3 regions of the Anoxybacillus sp. P3H1B genome follow, and region 1 is predicted to be linked to each of the others. Evidence: a T-box and tRNA genes for the amino acid it is inferred to sense, from the RefSeq annotation. Region 1 holds a T-box; the other regions hold tRNA genes.
What was found. A T-box is a leader RNA that pairs with one kind of tRNA and senses whether it is charged. The one in region 1 lies ahead of tyrS (tyrosine--tRNA ligase), so its partner is inferred to be a tRNA-Tyr.
Positions count from the first base shown of each region.

Region 2: it encodes a tRNA-Tyr, which carries the amino acid that the T-box ahead of tyrS (tyrosine--tRNA ligase) is inferred to sense. The anticodon was not compared.
Region 3: it encodes a tRNA-Tyr, which carries the amino acid that the T-box ahead of tyrS (tyrosine--tRNA ligase) is inferred to sense. The anticodon was not compared.

Region 1 covers NZ_LPUG01000009.1:665,337-670,364, reverse strand. Annotated here, with positions in the region: gene AT864_RS03555 (transglycosylase domain-containing protein) at 11-2,776, opposite strand; T-box leader at 3,272-3,499, shown strand; gene tyrS (tyrosine--tRNA ligase) at 3,544-4,812, shown strand; gene rpsD (30S ribosomal protein S4) at 4,855-5,028, opposite strand, start outside.
Region 2 covers NZ_LPUG01000009.1:7,455-12,482, forward strand. Annotated here, with positions in the region: gene AT864_RS00270 (flavin monoamine oxidase family protein) at 1-766, shown strand, start outside; tRNA gene AT864_RS00275 (tRNA-Arg) at 985-1,058, opposite strand; tRNA gene AT864_RS17805 (tRNA-Arg) at 1,158-1,255, opposite strand; tRNA gene AT864_RS00280 (tRNA-Cys) at 1,261-1,331, opposite strand; tRNA gene AT864_RS00285 (tRNA-Gly) at 1,337-1,408, opposite strand; tRNA gene AT864_RS00290 (tRNA-Gln) at 1,412-1,486, opposite strand; tRNA gene AT864_RS00295 (tRNA-His) at 1,508-1,580, opposite strand; tRNA gene AT864_RS00300 (tRNA-Trp) at 1,593-1,666, opposite strand; tRNA gene AT864_RS00305 (tRNA-Tyr) at 1,670-1,754, opposite strand; tRNA gene AT864_RS00310 (tRNA-Phe) at 1,767-1,839, opposite strand; tRNA gene AT864_RS00315 (tRNA-Ser) at 2,132-2,221, opposite strand; tRNA gene AT864_RS00320 (tRNA-Ala) at 2,228-2,300, opposite strand; tRNA gene AT864_RS00325 (tRNA-Pro) at 2,312-2,388, opposite strand; tRNA gene AT864_RS00330 (tRNA-Gly) at 2,439-2,510, opposite strand; gene AT864_RS00335 (hypothetical protein) at 2,805-3,086, shown strand; gene AT864_RS00340 (bifunctional diguanylate cyclase/phosphodiesterase) at 3,131-5,028, opposite strand, start outside.
Region 3 covers NZ_LPUG01000012.1:123-5,150, reverse strand. Annotated here, with positions in the region: gene queG (tRNA epoxyqueuosine(34) reductase QueG) at 1-1,062, opposite strand, end outside; gene AT864_RS07260 (B3/4 domain-containing protein) at 1,131-1,796, shown strand; tRNA gene AT864_RS07255 (tRNA-Gly) at 1,878-1,951, opposite strand; tRNA gene AT864_RS07250 (tRNA-Leu) at 2,229-2,315, opposite strand; tRNA gene AT864_RS07245 (tRNA-Cys) at 2,411-2,481, opposite strand; tRNA gene AT864_RS07240 (tRNA-Gly) at 2,487-2,558, opposite strand; tRNA gene AT864_RS07235 (tRNA-Gln) at 2,562-2,636, opposite strand; tRNA gene AT864_RS07230 (tRNA-His) at 2,658-2,730, opposite strand; tRNA gene AT864_RS07225 (tRNA-Trp) at 2,743-2,816, opposite strand; tRNA gene AT864_RS07220 (tRNA-Tyr) at 2,820-2,904, opposite strand; tRNA gene AT864_RS07215 (tRNA-Thr) at 2,925-2,997, opposite strand; tRNA gene AT864_RS07210 (tRNA-Phe) at 3,263-3,338, opposite strand; tRNA gene AT864_RS07205 (tRNA-Asp) at 3,350-3,425, opposite strand; tRNA gene AT864_RS07200 (tRNA-Met) at 3,434-3,510, opposite strand; tRNA gene AT864_RS07195 (tRNA-Ser) at 3,536-3,628, opposite strand; tRNA gene AT864_RS07190 (tRNA-Ile) at 3,643-3,719, opposite strand; tRNA gene AT864_RS07185 (tRNA-Met) at 3,733-3,806, opposite strand; tRNA gene AT864_RS07180 (tRNA-Ala) at 3,820-3,895, opposite strand; tRNA gene AT864_RS07175 (tRNA-Pro) at 3,907-3,983, opposite strand; tRNA gene AT864_RS07170 (tRNA-Arg) at 3,986-4,062, opposite strand; tRNA gene AT864_RS07165 (tRNA-Leu) at 4,066-4,151, opposite strand; tRNA gene AT864_RS07160 (tRNA-Gly) at 4,157-4,231, opposite strand; tRNA gene AT864_RS07155 (tRNA-Leu) at 4,254-4,338, opposite strand; tRNA gene AT864_RS07150 (tRNA-Lys) at 4,346-4,418, opposite strand; tRNA gene AT864_RS07145 (tRNA-Thr) at 4,438-4,513, opposite strand; tRNA gene AT864_RS07140 (tRNA-Val) at 4,688-4,763, opposite strand; rRNA gene rrf (5S ribosomal RNA) at 4,774-4,890, opposite strand.

The DNA of each region.
Region 1 (5,028 bases):
TAAAATGTATCTATGGTGCATCCTCTGAGGCAGGAGCCGAGGAGGATGGTTTGGTTGTTGTTGGTGTTTCTGCCGGCTTCGTCTGTTTGACAACCACATTGGAAGGAGAGGATTCCTTTCCAGCAATATCAACGGCCGTGACATAATAAACACCAGAGCCTAATCCATCGTTAAAGGATAGCGGCTGGCCGGCTCTAATGGCTGCGACCATTTGGAACGAAGCACCTTCATGAATCGCTCGGTATACTCGATACCCGATGACATCAGGTTCACGGAGGGCAGACCATATCAATGTTTGATTGGACCAGCGTGCTGTAGGGGAATCTGGCCGTTTGCCATTCTCTTTTAATTCTTCAGCTGCTGTATAAGAATCTGGAAACAGCTTTGCAGCATCTGCTTCCTTAATACCGAGCTTGTCGAGCATCTGCTTGCTTAATATAATTCCATCTTTTGTGAATTCTCGTGGCGTTGTAGCAAGTGCTACATAACGCTTTCCATTGATTTCAACAAAGCGCCCGTTTGTTAAGGAGCGATCCTCTTCTCTTGGTGTAAACTTGGTGTTATATAAATCATAGCGTACTAATCCAGCTTTTTGGCAGCTGTCTGATGGAACAAGTCCGGATACCGAGCAATAGGCACGGCGGACAATTCCACCTGGCATATTGAACCGTTGCTTTGGAGCAATCAAGCTTGGCTTGACATCGTAAGCTGCATTCATTAGCTGTGCCCAGAGCAACAAGTTTCGTTTACTGTAAGAAAGCCCTTTATATGTTTGTTCCAATGGAGCAGGTGTATCATAGCCCATCCAAACGCCAAACGTGACATTAGGATTAGTAGCGACAAACCACGCGTCCTTATTGTCTTGTCCCGTCCCTGTTTTTCCCGCCCAGTCAGCTTGAAATTTTAAAAATGACGGAAGGGATGCCGCTGTACCTTGGCGAATAACATCGCGCATCATATCGATCATTAAATAGGAAGTTTGCGGGGAGAAGACGGGAATAGGAGTGCTATGATGTTGATAGACGATTTCCCCGTTTTTAGCGACGATTTTTTCAATTAAATAAGCATCGACAAACGCTCCAGAGTTGCCGAAGGTCGCATATGCATTCACGTTCTCTTCGACCGTTACCCCTTTTGTTAAAGCTCCGAGAGCTAACGAGAGGTTGGAGGCATCCGATTGGGTCAGGCTGGTAAATCCCATTTTTTCTAAATAGGCGATCGGCCGTTGATGAATCGTTCTCATGTAGGTTCTGACAGCCGGAATATTGTAGGAATACTGCAAAGATTGTCGCACGGATACAAGCCCGTGCGTACGGCGATCGGCGTTTTTCGGACGATATGGGCCGCTCGGTGTCGAAACGTACAGATCTACATCGGGAATGACAGAACCAGGCTGAACAACCCCCATTTCCATAGCTGGCGCATAAACTAAAAGCGGTTTCATTGTGGAGCCATTTGAACGATAGGCTTGCGTCGCATGATTTAATTGCTGGCGGTGGTAGTCTCGACCGCCGACAAAACTGATGATTCTTCCTGTTTTATTTTCAATGAGCATGGCTCCAACTTCCACCGGTTCGGTCTTCTGAACGGTTTGCCCCGCTTGATTGGTTTCTGTTCTGATCACGTCATGGCCGAAATACGGATACTTGGCGACGATCGATTGCATGCGATCGTAAATATCTTGATCAACGGTCGTATAAATATCGTATCCATTTTGCCGCAGTTGCTTTTCTGCTTTCGCTATATATTCCTGATAAAGGGGAGCATTGTTTTGTAAATCTTTTTTCTCATAACCATCTTTTTGCGCTAAAACAGCTGCTAAAATATCTTTTGATCGCTGTTCGATCTCCATTGTAAGCCATGGATATTTTTCAAATGGCGATGGCTGCGGCGGTGCAAAATGTTGTGCAATCTTATATTTCAAAGCCTCTTCGTATTGGCTTTGAGAAATATAGCCTAATCTTTTCATTCGCTTTAATACAAACTTCATTCGTTCCAGAGCTGGAGAAAGATCTTTTTTTACTTGCCCATCGCTCGTAAACGGAGTGTAACCGAATGGGCTTTGTGGAAGACCTGCCAAAAAAGCGGCCTGCGCCAGGTTTAAATCTTTTGCGTCAATGCCAAAAATCCCTTTTGCCGCTGCTTGAATGCCGGCAACATTGTGGCCGGATGAATTTCTCCCGAATGGAACCACATTTAAATACGCTTCTAAAATCTCTTCTTTTTTGAAAAAGTGTTCAAGTCGGAGGGCAAGCAAAATTTCTTTGGCTTTGCGTTCAAAAGATACCTCGTTTGTCAAAATTTGATTTTTGACAAGCTGTTGTGTCAGCGTGCTGCCGCCTGTGCGCATGGAGGAATTCGTTGCTTCTTGAAACAAAGCGCGCGCAATTGCTTTTGGAACTACGCCGCGATGCGTATAAAAGTATTCATCCTCTGTAGCGATAATCGCTTGAATAACATAGGGGGACACCTCTTTTAACGACACTTCCTCTCTCTCTAAATCGGAACGGAAGCTGCCTAAGTATACCTGATTAGCAAAATAAATATGGGTCGTTTCTTCATAGTTGTAAATATCCTTTTTCATTTCTTTATACGATGGAACCGGCATATTTTTTACTAAAGAGGCAAAGTAACCAGCACCGACTCCGAAAGCAAAGCAGGCAGCGCAAATAAGCAAAATAATGAACACAAGAAAAACATTCCACACAATTTCATACGTGATATATAGGTTTCGCAACGCTTTTTGCAGGGAAAACGGTTGTCTTGGCTGTTCCATGTTTGCCTCCATAAAAATCAAGTATGTCTTAAAAAATATGTGAATGTCCCAGTATAAGTTGAGCATGACGCAATATGGACGCCTCAACATTTATCCTTGTGTGAGCAGAAGATGACCGACTTGCCTTTCGACCGTGAGCTTTTGGTTTCGTGCAGCACAAGGACAACGGATGAGCTGATTTGATCTTACGCCACAAGCATGCTAATGAATCCATCTTTCCCGGTTCATGAAGTCCATCCTTCACGAATAGATGGAGCGAATCGTTCCATGTAAAGGCTTTTACACAATCATGCAGCAAAAGACGTTCGGTTTTTTTGAGAAAAAGCCGACTCCATTCGGTTGGAGAGCTAACGTAACGGCAAATGTAAGGGAATAAAAATTAGTTTTATTATATCATATAAAATGTCAAATATTATGACTTTTTGTCCTTTTTTGCGATCATATTTGACAATTCAAATGGATTGTGGTAAAAACATGTATATCCTAAAATGAATGATTTAAGCGATGACAGGAATGAGTAGTGTTTATCTCCCTGTTTCAGAGAGCTGGTGGTTGGTGTGAACCAGTGCAAAGGTAGACGCGAATTACCTCCTGGAGCTTCTTTTGTGAACGGCTCTGCGAATGCTTAGTAGCAAAAGACGGTGAGAGGCCGTTATCCAAACAAGCGAGGGAGCAGAATGCTCTCTAAGTAGGGTGGTACCGCGATCAACACTCGTCCCTTCAATGTGGAGGGACGAGTTTTTAATTTTTATGGAGAGGTGAAGCGCATGAATTTACTTCATGAATTAGAGTGGCGTGGGCTTATCAATCAAGTCACAGATCACGAAGGACTAGAAAAATTATTATCTGAAGAGAAAATCAGCTTATATTGCGGATTTGATCCGACAGCTGATAGCCTGCATATCGGCCATTTATTACCGATTTTGACTTTAAGAAGATTTCAGCAGGCAGGACATTTTCCTATTGCGCTCGTTGGTGGAGCAACCGGCCTCATCGGTGATCCAAGCGGAAGGAAAAGCGAGCGCTCATTGAACGAAAAAGAGATTGTACAGCAATGGAGCGAAAAAATCAAAGAACAGCTATCTCGCTTTTTAGATTTTGATACGGCGGAAAATCCAGCGAAAATTGCGAACAACTATGACTGGACTCGTTCTTTGGATGTTATTTCGTTTTTGCGGGATGTCGGAAAAAACTTTGGCTTAAACTACATGCTTGCGAAGGAATCTGTTCAATCGAGAATTGAAACGGGCATTTCCTTTACAGAATTCAGCTATATGATTTTGCAATCCTTTGATTTCCTAAAGCTATATCAAAATGAAAATTGCAGGCTGCAAATTGGCGGAAGCGACCAATGGGGGAATATTACAGCAGGATTAGAATTAATCCGCAAGACGGAAGAAGAAGCGAAGGCATTTGGCTTGACGCTTCCTTTAGTCACGAAGGCGGATGGAACAAAGTTTGGTAAAACGGAAAGCGGCGCTGTCTGGCTTGATAAAGAAAAGACGTCTCCATATGAGTTTTACCAGTTCTGGATTAATACAGATGATCGGGATGTGATCAAATACTTGAAGTATTTCACATTCTTAACAAAAGAGGAAATTGAACAGCTAGAGAAAGAATTACAGGAAGCGCCAGAAAAACGCACAGCGCAAAAAGCATTGGCGGAGGAAGTGACAAAGCTTGTACATGGAGAAGAGGCGCTGCGGCAAGCCATTAAAATTTCCGAGGCCTTATTTAGCGGCAGCATTTCTGAGTTGACAGCAGATGAGATTAGACAAGGATTCCACGATGTTCCATCATTCGAGTATACAGGAGAAGCAGAGGAAGTGTCTCTTCTTGAACTTCTTGTCACGAGCGGAATTGTTTCATCGAAACGACAGGCGCGTGAGGATTTAACAAATGGCGCGATTTATGTGAATGGCGAAAGGGTACAGGATGTGAATAAAGTCTTGACAAAAGAGGACCGTGTGGAAGGACAGTTTACCGTAATCCGACGCGGTAAGAAAAAGTACCATTTGATCCAATATAAATCATAGTAAACAAAATCCCTCTGGAATACTCCAGAGGGATTTTTCACATTAACGAGAGTAGAACTCAACGATCAATGCCTCGTTAATTTCAGCTGGCAGCTCAGAGCGTTCAGGGAAACGAGTGTATGTTCCTTCTAATTTTTCAGCATCTAATGTTAAGTAATCAGGAACGAAGTTGTTAACCTCTAACGCTTCTTTAATGATTTGAAGGTTGCGAGATTT
Region 2 (5,028 bases), 660 kb from region 1:
TCCTAAAGCGTTTGTCCCACAATTGCAAAATGATATTTTATATGGACAAAAGGTTCGAAAAATTGAACAAAATCAAAATCAGGTTACCGTCCATTCCGTGCATACCAAAATTTTAGAGCCATTTCAAATTACAGGCGATCTCGTCATTGTGACCATTCCATTTTCGATTTTACAATTTGTAGAGATCGAGCCAAGAAACTCTTTTTCCCAAAACAAGTGGAAAGCGATTCGCGAGCTTCACTATGTCGGTTCCACGAAAACTGGTATTCAATTTAAACATCGTTTCTGGGAAAAAGAAGGAATGTTTGGCGGTCGAACCATCTCTGATCTTCCAATTACTTATACTCAATATCCAAGCCACGGACTGGGAAGCTCTGGTCCAGGAGTTGTACTGGCCAGCTACACATGGGAAGACGATACGATACCATGGGATAGTTTAAGTGATGAAAATCGGCTAGAGTATACCCTTAAAAACTTGGCTGTTATTCATGGACAGCAGGTTTATCATGAGTTCGAAACAGGAATTAGCCATAGTTGGGTTCGTTATCCGTATTCTGGAGGGGCGTTTACGATGTTTAAGCCCGAGCAAGTCACTGAGCTTTCGCAATATATCGGTTCTCCCGAAGGAAGAGTCTATTTTGCAGGAGAACACGCTTCAACGGTTCACGGGTGGATCCAAGGGGCGATTGAGTCGGGAATTTGTACAGCATACGAAGTCCATAAAGTGCCAAAATCCTACCTTGAAGCGCAAACCACGCTAAAATAATCAAGGGGCCATATAGAAGCAACCAATGATCCAACGCGCAAACTGCAGCTTCAATAAAAATACGGCTTCCCTTCAAATCGCTCAATATGTTACGATTTCAGAACTCAGAGCTATCTAAAGCAACAACTACAAAAGACCAATCGAACTAACCTGAAGCAAAAGAGCTGCTTTTGCTCATTAAAAAAGGGGTTCCTTTTATAGGAAACCCCTTTTTTCAGCGTCCCAGGAGAGACTCGAACTCCCGACCGACGGCTTAGAAGGCCGCTGCTCTATCCTGCTGAGCTACTGGGACATCATCCTAAGCTTCTGTCACAAGCAATTTTCTATGCCTCTTTCATTTGTTCGAAAAACAGAGCAATGAGACGGTTCGTCGATCCATTGGACCGCCACAAGCGGGTGACGGGACTCGAACCCACGACATCAGCAACTCGTCACATATTCAATGACGTATCGCTCGTGGCTGAAGTTTTGCCACTAAACTGCACTCGCAACAAAGGCGGCACCCGGATTCGAACCGGGGGTAAAGGTTTTGCAGACCTCTGCCTTACCACTTGGCTATGCCGCCATCAAAGCGGAAGACGGGACTCGAACCCGCGACCCCCACCTTGGCAAGGTGGTGTTCTACCACTGAACTACTTCCGCATTTGGCTGGGGTAGCTGGATTCGAACCAACGCATCACGGAGTCAAAGTCCGTTGCCTTACCGCTTGGCTATACCCCAATCCTCTTCATATTCAAAAGGGGCGACTAGTGGGAATCGAACCCACGAATGCCAGAGCCACAATCTGGTGCGTTAACCACTTCGCCATAGCCGCCATGCTGTAAAATGGCAGGGGCAGTAGGAATCGAACCCACACCGGAGGTTTTGGAGACCTCTGTTCTACCATTAAACTATGCCCCTAACTGGTGGAGGGGGACGGATTCGAACCGCCGAACCCACAGGGAGCGGATTTACAGTCCGCCGCGTTTGGCCACTTCGCTACCCCTCCAGCTATAAAAAATGGCTCGAGACGGAATCGAACCGCCGACACAAGGATTTTCAGTCCTTTGCTCTACCGACTGAGCTATCGAGCCATGATACGATGTATATTGGTCCTATGTTTATATCGCCTTTCTCTTTCCATTCGCATCCGTACATTAAAACATGGTGCAGAACAGCTATTTTGTCAATATGACATAGGCGACGGGTCATTGATCAAACATTCCAGATAAGTTGACCATAAATCCCCTTTACTTTCCTATACAACAAAGCGAATTCACCGAAAACAGTTAAACATATGTATGTCTTTAAAATTATTGCAATAAAACTTCTATGATTCCGCTATCACTTATATGTATGACATCTAATCATGCGATATGTATAGGACGGAGGAGGAGGGATTCGAACCCCCGCGGGCTGTGACACCCCTATCGGTTTTCGAAACCGACCCCTTCAGCCAGACTTGGGTACTCCTCCATTCGATGGAGCCTATCGGGATCGAACCGATGACCTCCTGCGTGCAAAGCAGGCGCTCTCCCAGCTGAGCTAAGGCCCCAAAAATGAAACTGGTCGGGAAGACAGGATTTGAACCTGCGACCTCATGGACCCGAACCATGTGCTCTACCAAGCTGAGCTACTTCCCGCTCTAAAGCAACCGTTCACATATGAGCACTGATTACAAAGATCCTTTTGAAGCGGAAGACGGGACTCGAACCCGCGACCCCCACCTTGGCAAGGTGGTGTTCTACCACTGAACTACTTCCGCATGCTTAAAAACGTAAGCAAGTATTATTATAATAAAACAAGTGAGATTGTCAATATGATTTTTTTCAAGCCGTCACTATCTATATTTAAATAGCGACGATTTTTATTTTATATCGATACAAATAATTTGTCAATATATTTTTTAAGGAAAAACGGCCAAAAACAACCGTCACTAGCCTTTGCCTAAATTAACGCCTTAGAGCCATTCACATTCGGAATAATCTGTTTTTATGATTTTATCATACAATCGTTGTATAATGAATTTTGTACTTTTGCGCAACAAAGGGGGATCTCTATGGCTGCATTTATGCATTTGTTTGAAGCTTATCGATCACTTTGGTCCAATCGCTCGCTCAACAAAGAGGAAGAGCTGACAGAGGAAAGATGTAAGGCGCTCATTCATGAAGCGATTGAAAAAGAGCTGAGAGATGAAATGACTCATCCACGCGTTCGTCAAGCTCCAGAGGTGAAATTTCATTATGCTGTTAAACGCATTATGGCTTCGCCGTTAGCCAATGAAACAAAATTGGCGCTTATTGAACTCCATTTAGACGTGATGGAATACGTTCAGCGATAGCCTTGGACACCCTATCGCCTCCCTCTTTCCTTTGTTTGGGGAGGCTATTTTAAATACACTTTTTCAAATTCTTCCTTTACTAACGGTTTTCCCAGAACATATCCTTGAATTTCATCACAATGAAGAGAACGAAGAATTTGCAGCTGTTGAAATGTTTCCACGCCTTCAGCAATCACGCGCAGCTTCAAATTTTTCGCTAAACCGATAACGGAAGCGACAATCGCTTGATCTTCCTCCGTTTGCGCAATTCCATCAATAAATACTTTGGCGATCTTTAAACGATGAATCGGAAATTTACGCAAATAGCTAAGAGAGCTATAACCTGTTCCAAAATCATCAATGGAAATATGAACTCCTAACGCTTTCAGCTGTTTAAGCTTTTGAATCGTGTGTTGCTCATTAAAAATGGCCACTCCTTCTGTGATTTCCAGATCCACGCTGTCTGCTGTCAAATTTGTTTTCTTCAAAATGGCCGTAATCTGTTCAACCAGCTTTTCCTGTAAAAACTGCTTAGGCGAGATATTGACACTGATTCTGAGCGCTCGTCCTGTCTGCTCATTCCATTGCTTCACTTGCCGGCACGCTTCTTCCATCACCCACTCGCCAATGGCGATAATCTGCCCTGTTTCTTCTGCAACAGGAATAAACATATGCGGAGGAATCAAGCCCGTTTGCGGATGATGCCAACGAATCAGCGCCTCCATGCCTATCATTTGACCTGTAGCGATATCAAATTGTGGTTGATAAAAAAGAGTAAATTCCCTCTGTTCAATTGCCTGATAGATCGCTGTTTCAATTATTGTTTTTTGCATGATTCCTTGATCCATCTTGCCATTAAAAAATTGATATTGGTTCTTTCCTTGTTCTTTAGCGCGAGATAACGCAATATCTGCCTTTTTCATCAGAGATTCTCCTGTTTCTCCATCATATGGAAAAACAGCGATTCCCATGCTCATAGAAACACGCATTTCCAGATCGTTAACCGGCAAAGGCTGTTTAGAAACAGATAAAATCGATTCAACGATCGAACGAAGGTGTTGGAGCTTATACACCGGCGAAACAATTAAGGCGAATTCATCGCCTCCCTGTCGCCCGATGACATCTGTTGGTCGAAGTGACTGCTTTAACCATTCTGTCATTTTCACCATAAGAGCATCCCCCGCTCGATGGCCAAAATAATGATTTACCTGCTTAAAACGATCTAAATCAATGAATATAACAGCGAGCAAATGATGCTGTTGCTTCGCTTCCTGGAGCGCCTGCTCAAGCGCCGCAATAAACGCACTTCGATTGAGCAGACGTGTTAAACAATCATGCCTCGCCAAATAAAGCAATTCCTCGGTCTTTCTTTCTGATTCCGTTGTCTGATTGACCAGCTTTTGCTCCAATCCTCTATTTAAAAGCTGCATGCTCCTAAATAATCGCGTACTCTCATACAAAGCAACAGCCTGCCGCATTATAACAAAGACGCCAATAGCCATAAAAATCACAGCAATCTCTCTAGCCTCACGCGCTTCTTCATGCAAAATGAAGAAAAAAATCGAAGGAATGAACGCCATATATAAGAACAAAACTTTAAATGACAAGAGACTTTTTTGATTTTTTAAGCACAGAAAGATCTCCCTATCAGCAAATACAGCTGACAGCCCCATCATCAATAAACCGGCAAAAATAAGAAAATCCAAAGAATGGCTTGGAGAGGAATAATCGAATAACAGCGTCCTTGCTCGATCCGTCCCATCCGCTGCTATCAAAAGGATAGCCCCTGCTATATGCCAGGCCAAAACAGGTTTTGCCGCTGAACTAGAAGAAAAAAATAAAATGCCTAATACATATGCAGTCGCTAATTCTAACAGAAAAATACTAGAGAAAATAAAAAGGTCGGAAACGGATAAATACGAAAGAGAGAACAACCGATTCAAACCAATCGAGCCTACTAACG
Region 3 (5,028 bases), on a different contig from region 1:
CTCTTCTAAAATGGGCATAACATTTTCATCACCAATTTTCCCTAATGCCCAAGCTGCTGTTCCCCGGATGACTGGCCGACTATCTTCCTTTAGCAATTTTAACAAATCAGGAATGGCTGTCCGATCTTGAAAATGAGCTAATGCCAAAATAGCATTTCTTTGAATCGGCTTTTTCCCCCTCCATGCACCCGAAAGAGTCCCAAACTTTTCTCTAAACTCTCGATTCGTCATATGGAGAAGTGGCTTAAGTAATGGCTTCACCACCTCTGGATCCGGTTCCATTTCTTCGTGAAAATGAAAGTCCTTTCCTTTGTTTTCTGGGCACACTGTTTGGCAAGTATCACATCCGTATAAACGGTTGCCAATTTTTTCACGAAATTCATCTGCGATAAAACCTTTTGTCTGCGTTAAAAAAGCAATGCACCGTTGAGCGTTGAGCTGTCCCCCTTGGACAAGCGCTCCTGTCGGGCAAGCATCGAGGCATTTTGTACATGAACCACACCGATTTTCTATAGGATTATCTGGAGGAAACGGTATATTCGTGATCATTTCTCCCAAATACACATATGATCCAAACTCTGGAGTAATAATCGCACAGTTTTTGCCGCTCCAACCGATCCCGGCTCTCTCAGCCACAGCCCGATCCGCTAATTCTCCCGTATCTACCATTGATTTAACCTTTGCATTTGGCACTCTTTCTAAAATAAACTCCTTTAGCTTTAACAGACGCTCTTGCAAAATAATATGATAATCCGTTCCCCACGACGCCCTGCAAAAAATTCCGCGTTTTTCCTCTTTTGTGCTTCGAGGCGCATTTTTCATTTTCGAAGGATAAGCAAGCGCGATAGAAATAATGGATTTCGCTTCATCCAACAGCAGAGCGGGATCGGTTCTTTTTTCAATATCCGGCTCCTCAAATCCTGATTGATATCCAAGCTGTTGCTGAAGACGAAGGCGTTCCTTTAGTTCCACAAACGGATCAGCACTTGCAAAGCCAATTTTATCAATTCCGATGGTTTGGCTGTATTGAATAATATCTTCTTTCAATTTTTTCACATCCATGCTAATCCCTCCTTTCGCTAAAATATTAAATTCATGGTAAAATGAAATTAAAAACTAGAGGTGAACATATGAACATCAATATATCACAAACACTCAAGCATATCATTCCAACATTCAAAGTAGGAGTCATCACTTACAACAATATCGTAGTAGACGATTCTCCGCAAATGTTGAAGGGAAGATTGCAGCTTTTTCAAGAATCCATTTATTTTGAATGGCACGAGAAGCCTATTATTGAAATGAAAGAAATCAATGAATGGCGGCAAATTTTTAAAGCCATTGGAACTGATCCAAGTCGATATCGTCCTTCTTCAGAAAGCTTATATCGGCGTATACAAAAACAGCAATTTATTCCTTCCATTCACTCAGCTGCCGACATCAATAACTTCTTTTCCCTTTATTATAAAATACCGATCGGAATTTATGACGCCGACCAAATAAAGGGAGATATTTCGATTGAAGTCGGTACAGAGGAAGATCAATATCAGGCGATCAATGGCCGCCATGTTCAATTAGCTAAAAAACTGATTGCCAAAGATGAGCTTGGTCCATTTGGAAGCCCTATTGTAGATTCTGAACGCACGGCCGTTACATACAGTACCAAACAAGCCATACAAATCGTATACTTATCTCCAGCAATGGAGCAAACCGAGTGTGCAAAAATGATTAGCTCCATTCAAAGCATGTTCACACAGATTCATGGAGGAGAATCGACAATGAAAATCATACAATAAACGTGCATGTAAAAACAAAAAACGCAATGCCCCGTTCTCCTAAGAAACGAAACACTGCGTTGTCCCCTATGTATGTATAAATGGAGCGGGTGATGGGAATCGAACCCACGACATCAGCTTGGAAGGCTGAGGTTTTACCACTAAACTACACCCGCATAATTATCAAATTTTTCATTACAAATTTCTAGTGTCCCGATATGCCATGCCTCTTCCTCTACCAGTTCATTCTAAGATGCTTTGTGCGTCGAGGCAACTCGTCGTCTATACAATGATGTATCGCTCGCGGCTGAGGTTTTACCATTAAACTACACCCGTGCATATACTATAATAGCAACCACAGCTAAACAAAATTGTAATTTTTTGAAGCAAAAAAAGTAAAATTTTGTCGAAGCAAATTTAAAATAAAAAACAGGTCATCCCTGTTAAAATAAATGGTGCCGATGGTGGGAGTCGAACCCACACTCCCTCACGGGAACACGATTTTGAGTCGTGCGCGTCTGCCAATTCCGCCACATCGGCAAATCACAAACATCAGAACATGATATATTATACCACAAAACAAACTATTAGTCAACTAATTAAACAATAACAATTATATTCATTACATTTGATAAAGGCGGCACCCGGATTCGAACCGGGGGTAAAGGTTTTGCAGACCTCTGCCTTACCACTTGGCTATGCCGCCATCAAAGCGGAAGACGGGACTCGAACCCGCGACCCCCACCTTGGCAAGGTGGTGTTCTACCACTGAACTACTTCCGCATTTGGCTGGGGTAGCTGGATTCGAACCAACGCATCACGGAGTCAAAGTCCGTTGCCTTACCGCTTGGCTATACCCCAATCCTCTTCATATTCAAAAGGGGCGACTAGTGGGAATCGAACCCACGAATGCCAGAGCCACAATCTGGTGCGTTAACCACTTCGCCATAGCCGCCATGCTGTAAAATGGCAGGGGCAGTAGGAATCGAACCCACACCGGAGGTTTTGGAGACCTCTGTTCTACCATTAAACTATGCCCCTAACTGGTGGAGGGGGACGGATTCGAACCGCCGAACCCACAGGGAGCGGATTTACAGTCCGCCGCGTTTGGCCACTTCGCTACCCCTCCATTACTCAAAAAAGTTAAAATGCCGACTGCAGGACTTGAACCCGCAACCTACTGATTACGATTCAGTTGCTCTACCAATTGAGCTAAGTCGGCTTCATCCATAGAACTAACCATAAAAGCATATGTGTCCTGTGCCTCTTCCTCTTCAAGATATTTCAAGATGTCCAATGCGTCGAGGCAACTCGCAGTCATTTCACCGATGCTTCGCTCGTCTCTACCAATTGAGGTAGGCCGGCTTATTTCTATGAAAAATCAGCCATGACATAAGCTTTTTTGCGCTATTCTTCTAAATTATTCACCAAAGACAGCACTTTTCTCAGCAACTCATTCGCTTTATTTACAAACATTCACACAAAAATGGTGGCTCGGGACGGAATCGAACCGCCGACACAAGGATTTTCAGTCCTTTGCTCTACCGACTGAGCTACCGAGCCATACGCATTTATGGCGGTCCCGACGGGACTCGAACCCGCGATCTCCTGCGTGACAGGCAGGCATGTTAACCACTACACTACGGGACCATTTTGTTTGGTTGCGGGGGCAGGATTTGAACCTGCGACCTTCGGGTTATGAGCCCGACGAGCTACCTGGCTGCTCCACCCCGCGATGATCATTAGCTTATTAATATTGATGGCGGAGGAGGAGGGATTCGAACCCCCGCGCGCCTCTCGACGCCTCTCGGTTTTCAAGACCGACCCCTTCAGCCAGACTTGGGTACTCCTCCAAACAATTTCAAAATGGTGGACCTTGTAGGACTCGAACCTACGACCGGACGGTTATGAGCCGTCTGCTCTAACCAGCTGAGCTAAAGGTCCAAAATTCATAATATGGCGGTGGAGGGGATCGAACCCCCGACCTCACGGGTATGAACCGTACGCTCTAGCCAGCTGAGCTACACCGCCATACGTTAAATCATGGTGGAGCCTATCGGGATCGAACCGATGACCTCCTGCGTGCAAAGCAGGCGCTCTCCCAGCTGAGCTAAGGCCCCTTCGTTCCAAATGGTCGGGAAGACAGGATTCGAACCTGCGACCCCATGGTCCCAAACCATGTGCTCTACCAAGCTGAGCTACTTCCCGTATGGCGCGCTCGAGAGGATTCGAACCCCTAACCTTCTGATCCGTAGTCAGATGCTCTATCCAATTGAGCTACGAGCGCAGATGCCGAGGGCCGGACTCGAACCGGCACGGTAGTCACCTACCGCAGGATTTTAAGTCCTGTGCGTCTGCCAATTCCGCCACCCCGGCGTGGCTGGAGCGGAAGACGGGACTCGAACCCGCGACCCCCACCTTGGCAAGGTGGTGTTCTACCACTGAACTACTTCCGCATTGGCTCCTTATTCTTTATCATGGTGCGGGTGGAGGGACTTGAACCCCCACGCCGTGAGGCGCCAGATCCTAAGTCTGGTGCGTCTGCCAATTCCGCCACACCCGCAAAAAAGTGAGCCATGGAGGACTCGAACCTCCGACCCTCTGATTAAAAGTCAGATGCTCTACCTGCTGAGCTAATGGCTCCTGCTCCTATATTCTGTTATGGTGCCGGCTGCAGGACTTGAACCCGCAACCTACTGATTACAAGTCAGTTGCTCTACCAATTGAGCTAAGCCGGCATGATAGATAGTAATGGAACTATAAAAAGGATCAGGTTTTGTGCCTCTTCCTCTCCAAGACATTCCAAGATGTCCAATGCGTCGAGGCAACTCGTAGTCATTTCACCGATGCTTCGCTCGTCTCTACCAATTGAGCTAAGCCGGCGTCATCTATACTAGTTTTCATTGAAATAATGGTGGAGGATGACGGGATCGAACCGCCGACCCCTTGCTTGTAAGGCAAGTGCTCTCCCAGCTGAGCTAATCCTCCGATATGTAGCGCCTAGCAACGTCCTACTCTTGCAGGGGCGTTAGCCCCAACTACCATCGGCGCTGGAGAGCTTAACTTCCGTGTTCGGGATGGGAACGGGTGTGACCTCTCCGCCATCGTCACTAGGCTTGTTATTTCAAACAGACAAGTATTATTATAACGAGCATTTCGCCCATGTCAAGAACTTTTTGGTTCTTTCAAAACTAGATAACAGATCAGGGAAGAAAGGAGGCAGTGCTTTTCTTGGTGTCTAGCTCCCCTTTTC